DNA from 3 places in the Blastococcus sp. SYSU D00669 genome. Region 2 is predicted to be linked to each of the others. Evidence: predicted binding sites of a transcription regulator. Region 2 holds the regulator's gene; each other region holds the start of a gene.
The links. The regulator LexA, encoded in region 2, represses DNA repair genes until DNA is damaged. The targets are predictions, from matches to a motif close to TCGAACANNTGTTCGA.

Region 1 (2,259 bases), on a different contig from region 2:
GGCGCGGGCGAGCTCGGGCTCGTCGGCGGGTGGCCGGATGACGTGGATCTCGGTGCCGTCGGGCCGGTAGGTGTGCCACCGGCCGGCGGTGTCCCGCTCGATGCGGAAGCCGTGGTGGACCTGGGTGTGGTGCCGTTCGCAGAGCAGCCCGGAGTTGTCCAGGCTGGTCTCGCCGCCGAGCGCCCAGGCGAGCAGGTGGTGGACCTCGCACCGGTGGTGCGGGGCGTCGCAGCCGGTGAATGAAAGGACCCCGCTGCCCCCCACGCCTCGCCCGCTCGGCGCGGGCCCCTGCAGCGGGGCCGACGGCCCAGGTCGAGCGGTTCCCCGTTCGGGCCGAGCGCGATCCGGGTGAGGTCGGCGTCGCAGGCCGCCCACCGGGCGCGGGCGGCGGAGAGGACCGCGCCGAAGCCGGTGCGGGCGGCGCCCCGGCCGGTCGTGGGGTCGAGCAGGTCCGCCAGGTCGACGGTGACCGCGACCTGCGGTTTGACGGTGCGCAGCAGCGGCAGGGTGCCGCAGCCGAGGTGGAGGTCGGCCAGCTGCACGGCGGCGTCGGCCTGCCGCTGCGCCAGGCTCCGCGTGTCACCGGCCGGCCGGTGGGCCTGGTCGAGGGCGGCGATGGCGGCCTGGAACCTCTCCCCGCCGACGGCGTCGAGCTCGCCGCGGAGGAACAGCCGGCCGTCGGCCCGCCGGGTGAAGGTCAGCGACCGCTGCTCGGTGGGGTCGGGTTCGGGGCCGTCGGCGTCGAGCCGCTCCAGGAAGGCGCGCACGGCCCGCTCCAAGTCGACGTGCGGCGCCGCGGCGGCCAGCCGGGCCAGGATGGCGGCGGTCTCGGCCAGGTCGATGCCCTGGGCCGCGGCCAGCGCGACCGCCCGCGGCTCGCCGATCGCGGCGATCGTCGACACCGCGTCGGTGGTGATCGCGCCCGCGGCGTGGGCGGCGGCCACGGCCGGGAACCGCTCGGCCACCCGCCCGTTGCGCACCACCTGCGCCGCCGCCGGCCCGGCCAGCCGGCAGTGGCCCTTGAGCCAGGACCGCGCGGTCGCGCCGTCGCGGGCGAACGCCTGCCGGTTCTCCGCGACCCGCACGGTGCGGGACAGCTCGGCCTGCGCGCGGTTGACCAGCTCGACCAGCCCGCGGGTGCGGTCCAGCAGGTCCTCGGCGGGCGGCACGTGCAGATCCTCGCCGGCGAGCGCGTCCAGCGCCGAGGCCACCTCGTCCACGAGCACCTCCCGCCGCAGCCGTACGCCTGTTCGAAGTCTACCGCCGGACCGGCCGCGCCGCTTCCCGAATCCCCAGGTCAGTGGCTTGTCCACAGATGTCGCGCAGGCCGTGCGCCGCATCAGGAAGGAGGTGGCGCCTCGAGGTCGGCCAGCACCCCGTAGTGGTCATTGACCGTCGTCTCCGGGGTGGGGAAGACCGGTCGGCAGCCGGTGTTCCGCAGCGTCGGCCCGCCGTGCAGCCCGCACCGGACGCGGACGTGGTCGATCCGGCGGTACGGCCAGTCCTCGGCGACGTGAGGGTTCCCGGCACGGAGGTGTGCCCGGGCTCGCCGGGACGGGCACCGGCCCGAGCGTCGCGGTGGCGGACCGACGTCCCGTCGACCACACCTCCCCACGGGCCAGCGGCTCGCGGTCGTGATCGGGCGCCCGTCGGCGACGGCCACCTCCTGCAGGGTGACCACGTCCGGGGCGAGCTCCGCCAGTCCCGGGGCCAGGCGGGCGTCGCGGCGCGACCGGTCCGGCCCGAGCCCGAAGGGGATGAGCGTGAGGACGCGCACGGCGCCCAGCCTGCCGCCTCAGGCCGTGGCGGGCACGGCCTCCTTGGCCAGGTGGCGGCCGATGACCATGCGCTGGATCTGGTTGGTGCCCTCGAAGATCTGGAAGACCTTCGCCTCGCGCATGTACCGCTCGGCCGGGTGGTCGCGGGTGTAGCCGGCGCCGCCGAGCACCTGCACGGCGTCGGTGGTCACCTTCATCGCCGCGTCGGTCGCCACCAGCTTGGCGATCGAGGCCTGGCGCGAGTACGGCTTGCCGGCGTCCCGCCGCCGCGCGGCGGCCAGGTAGGTCGCGCGGGCGGACTCCACCGCCGCGGCCATGTCGGCGAGCAGGAAGGCCACCCCCTGGTGCTCGGCGATCGGCCGGCCGAACGCCTCGCGCTCGACGGCGTAGTCGACGGCGACGTCGAGCGCCGCCTGGGCCAGCCCCACGGCGACCGCCGAGACGCCGAGCCGGCCGGAGTCCAGCGCCGAGAGCGCGATCG
Region 2 (2,259 bases):
ACGGGTACTGAGGGTTGACGAAGTCGGCCCCTCGATCTTGTCGGTGTCCTTGCGGTACCCGCTCGGCTCGGAGGCGGCGCCCGGCCGGTCGGCGCTCACGGCAGCTCGAGGACCTGCCCCGGCACCAGCTCGGTGCCGTCGAGGTGGTTGACCCGCTGCAGGGCGTCGACGACGGCGCGGACGTCCTCGTCGCCGGCCACCGCGCCGGCGATGGACCACAGAGTGTCCCCCGGCTGGACCACGACCCGGCTCTCGCCCACCAGCTGCAGCCCGTCCTCACCGCCGCCGGTGACCAGCGGACCCAGCCAGGCGCCCACCGCCACCCCGGCACCCAGGGCCAGCGCGACCGCGATCCGCCGGGCGCGCCGGGTCAACCGCAGCGGGACCGGTTCCGGGCGCGTCGCGGCGCCCCGCCGGGGAGCGGTGCAGCCACCGCCCCGCACGGGCCGCGCCGGGGCGGCCGGACCTGTGGCGGGCACCCGCCCGCCGGGCGCGGGCCGGCGGGGCCGGGGGGCCGGCGGGGTCGCGGCCGGCGCCCTCCCGGCCCCGGCGCGCGGCGCGGACTGCGGCGACCTGGCCGACCGCACGCCCTCGGGCGGGCAGGCGACGGAGCGCAGCGACGGGCGCCAGGGCGCCTGCACCGACTCGTCGAACTCCAGCACGGCCTGCTGCACGCTTCCCACGGCCACTCCTCCCGGCTGTTGCGGATCCCCGACGTTCTCGAACAGGCGTTCGAATCGAACGTCTGTGCGATGTCTACCGGAGGTCGCCGAGAGAAGCGACCCGACACGGCCTGCCTTCGAACGTGTGTTTGATAGTTCGCGTCGACAGCGCTACCGTCTGCTACCGACGACGACGGACGCGCGGGACGGCTGCACCGGCCCGGCGGGCGAGGAGGAGACGTGGCGAGCACGAGGGGGACGTCGGGCGGACGCCGGGTACCCGGCGACGGCGGCACGGGCACCCGGCGCCGCGCCGCGCGCGCCGGCGAGCCGGCCGGGGCGACCGGGACCGCGACGGAGGAGCGGACCGCGGCCGTGCGCGCCTTCCCCGACCGCGGCGAGGCCGGCGACGGGCTCACCCAGCGGCAGCGCCGCGTCCTGGAGGTCATCCGCGACTCCGTCGAGCGGCGCGGCTACCCGCCCTCGGTGCGCGAGATCGGCGAGGCGGTCGGGCTGTCGTCGGCCTCCTCGGTGGCGCACCAGCTCTCGGTGCTGCAGAAGAAGGGCTGGCTGCGCCGCGACCCCAACCGTCCCCGCGCCCTCGACGTGCGGCTGCCCGGCGAGCAGTCCCTGCCGGCCGCGGCGGCCACCGGCAGCGACGACACCGCCGTGCCGGCGCCCACCTACGTCCCCCTGGTCGGCCGGATCGCCGCCGGTGGCCCGGTGCTCGCCGAGCAGGCCGTGGAGGACGTCTTCCCGCTGCCGCGCGAGCTCGTCGGCGACGGCACGCTCTTCATGCTCAAGGTCGCCGGTGACTCCATGGTCGAGGCCGCGATCTGCGACGGCGACTGGGTCGTCGTGCGCCAGCAGCCCACGGCCGAGAACGGCGAGATCGTCGCGGCCATGATCGACGGCGAGGCCACGGTGAAGACCTACAAGCGCCGCGACGGGCACGTGTGGCTGCTGCCGCACAACCCGGCGTACGAGCCCATCCCGGGTGACGACGCGACGATCCTCGGCCGGGTCGTCACCGTCCTGCGCCGGGTCTGACCGCTCGGCGGGGCGGGGCTAGACCCCGCTCCGCCGGAGTCGCCGGAACAGGCTGCCCACGCCGACCACCACCGTGGCGACCGCGGCGGCGACCAGAGCGGCCGTGAACGTGGGCGGCCCCCCGGCGGGGTCACCCGTGACCGCCGCCGACGCCGCGGCGGCCACCGGCTCGAGCTGGGCCGTGGTCGGCACGACGGTCACGTCCCCCGGCAGGCCCTCACCGGCGACGACGAGCTGGCGGTCGTCCGCGCTGAAGCTGATCGCCTCGCCCTGCGGCGCGGGCGGCAGCGGCACGCGCACCGGCTCCCCGGCCAGCGCGCCGGGCACGTCCGACCCGCTCAGCGGCCAGACGTAGGCGTCGGTGTAGGTGCGCAGCGCCAGCAGCCGGCCGTCCCGCGACACCGCTCCCCCGGTCGCCATGAGCTGACCGGCGCGACCGACCGGGCCGCCCGCGGTGCCGGTCAGCGTGAAGGTCACGGTGCCCACCCGCTCCAGCGCCACGGTCCCGCCGTCGGCCGGCGGCCCGGTGGGCCGGTAGAGCCCGCTG
Region 3 (2,259 bases), on a different contig from region 2:
GTCACGAGGCGCCGGGTGCGGCCGAGGTCGAGCGGCTCGCCGTGGGGGCCGAGCACGATCCGGGTGAGGTCGGCGTCGCAGGCCGCCCACCGGGCGCGGGCGGCGGAGAGCACCGCGCCGAAGCCGGTGCGGGCGGCGCCCCGGCCGGTCGTGGGGTCGAGCAGGTCCGCCAGGTCGACGGTGACCGCGACCTGCGGCTTGACGGTGCGCAGCAGCGGCAGGGTGCCGCAGCCGAGGTGGAGGTCGGCCAGCTGCACCGCGGCGTCGGCCTGCCGCTGCGCCAGGCTGCGCGCGTCCCCGGCCGGCCGGTGGGCCTGGTCGAGGGCGGCGATGGCGGCCTGGAACCTCTCCCCGCCGACGGCGTCGAGCTCGCCGCGGAGGAACAGCCGGCCGTCGGCCCGCCGGGTGAAGGTCAGCGACCGCTGCTCGGTGGGGTCGGGCTCGGGCCCGTCGGCGTCGAGCCGCTCCAGGAAGGCGTGCACCAGCTCGTCGAGCTCGGCATGCGAGTGCGCCACCGCGAAGGTCACCAGCTCGCCGGCGAGGCCGGCCAGGTCGCCGTCGGCCGCGGCGATCAGCCGCAGGTGCCGCGGCTCGGTGAGCTGCCCGAGCACCGCCACCTGGTCACCGGTCAGCGCTCCGGCCGCGTGCGCCGCCGCGACCGCGGGCAGCTGCTCGAGGGCGCGGCCGTTGCGCACCACCTGCGAGGCGGCGGCCCGGGCCAGCCGGCCGTGCCCGCGCAGCCAGGACTGGGCGGTGGCCATGCCGTCGCCGGCGAAGGCCCGCCTGCCGTCGGCGATCCGGACGGTGCGGGCCAGTTCGGCGTCGATCCGGTTGCGCAGCGCGACCAGGTCGGCGGTGCGCTCCAGCAGCGCCGGGCCGGGCATCGCGTGCAGATCCTCGGCGGCCAGCACGTGCAGCGCCGACGTGACCTCGTCCACCGGAACACCTCCCACCTGCTCGATCAGGTGTTCGAAGTCTACCGCCGGACCGGCCGTCCTGCTTGCTGAATCCCCAGGTCAGCGGCTTGTCCACGAATCCGAGGCGGCTCTTGACACCGACCGGTGAGCGGCGTCGTGGCGCGCCCACCGGGCAGGGGACAATGATCGGCATGACCCACGTGCTCGAGCCCGACGCGCCGTCGGCGTACGCCCGGCCGATCGCCGGGCCGCTGCCGCCGTACGACGACGTCACCCGGTCCGACTCGGCGTTCCGCACCTTCCTGCACGGGCTGCCCGGCGTCGACCAGGTCGGCGCGGAGGCCCGAGCCGCCCAGCTCGGCACCCGCTCGATCAAGACCACCGCCAAGGCGTGGGCCATCGACACCGCGATCTCGATGGTCGACCTCACCACCCTCGAGGGCGCCGACACCCCGGGCAAGGTCCGCAGCCTGGCCGCCAAGGCGCGCCGTCCCGACCCCACCGACCTCACCGCCCCGCAGGTCGCCGCCGTGTGCGTCTACGGCGACCTCGCCGGCGTGGCGAAGGAGGCCCTGGAGGGCACCGGCATCCACGTCGCCGCCGTCGCCACGGCGTTCCCGAGCGGCCGTGCCAGCCGCGCGGTCAAGCTCGCCGACGTGAAGGACGCCGTGGCCAACGGCGCCGACGAGATCGACATGGTCATCGACCGGGGCGCCTTCCTGGCCGGCCGCTACCTCGACGTCTACGAGGAGATCGTGGCGGTCAAGGAGGCCTGCGGCGACGCGCACCTCAAGGTCATCCTCGAGACCGGCGAGCTGGTCACGCTCGACAACGTCCGCCGCGCCAGCTGGCTGGCGATGCTCGCCGGCGGCGACTTCATCAAGACCTCCACCGGCAAGGTCTCCCCCGCCGCCACCCTGCCGGTCTGCCTGGTGATGCTGGAGGCCGTCCGCGACTTCCGCGCCGCCACCGGCCGGCAGATCGGGGTCAAGCCCGCCGGCGGCATCCGGACGACGAAGGACGCCGTCAAGCACCTGGTGATGGTCAACGAGGTCGCCGGCGCCGACTGGCTCACCCCCGACTGGTTCCGCTTCGGCGCCTCCAGCCTGCTCAACGACCTGCTCCTGCAGCGGCAGAAGCTGCGCACCGGCCACTACTCCGGCCCCGACTACGTCAGCGTGGACTGAGACCCAGATGACCAGCGTCTTCGAGTACGCCCCCGCCCCCGAGTCCCGCTCCATCGTCGACATCGCGCCGTCCTACGGGCTGTTCGTCGACGGCGAGTTCGTCGACGGCGGCGGCGAGCCGTTCAAGACCGTCAACCCCGCGACCGAGGAGGTCC

Region 1: the regulator LexA is predicted to act here: its motif matches at 1,239-1,254, upstream of ACI8AF_RS09340 (DUF222 domain-containing protein).
Region 3: the regulator LexA is predicted to act here: its motif matches at 958-973, upstream of ACI8AF_RS07040 (DUF222 domain-containing protein).

What each region holds. Positions count from the first base shown of each region.
Region 1 covers NZ_JBJGZV010000010.1:41,864-44,122, reverse strand. Annotated here, with positions in the region: gene ACI8AF_RS09340 (DUF222 domain-containing protein) at 1-1,220, opposite strand, end outside; gene ACI8AF_RS09335 (endonuclease/exonuclease/phosphatase family protein) at 1,340-1,777, opposite strand; gene ACI8AF_RS09330 (acyl-CoA dehydrogenase family protein) at 1,796-2,259, opposite strand, start outside.
Region 2 covers NZ_JBJGZV010000063.1:5,087-7,345, forward strand. Annotated here, with positions in the region: gene ACI8AF_RS26300 (LysM peptidoglycan-binding domain-containing protein) at 96-683, opposite strand; gene lexA (transcriptional repressor LexA) at 903-1,712, shown strand; gene ACI8AF_RS26310 (hypothetical protein) at 1,731-2,259, opposite strand, start outside.
Region 3 covers NZ_JBJGZV010000007.1:43,211-45,469, forward strand. Annotated here, with positions in the region: gene ACI8AF_RS07040 (DUF222 domain-containing protein) at 1-938, opposite strand, end outside; gene deoC (deoxyribose-phosphate aldolase) at 1,109-2,104, shown strand; gene ACI8AF_RS07050 (aldehyde dehydrogenase family protein) at 2,112-2,259, shown strand, end outside.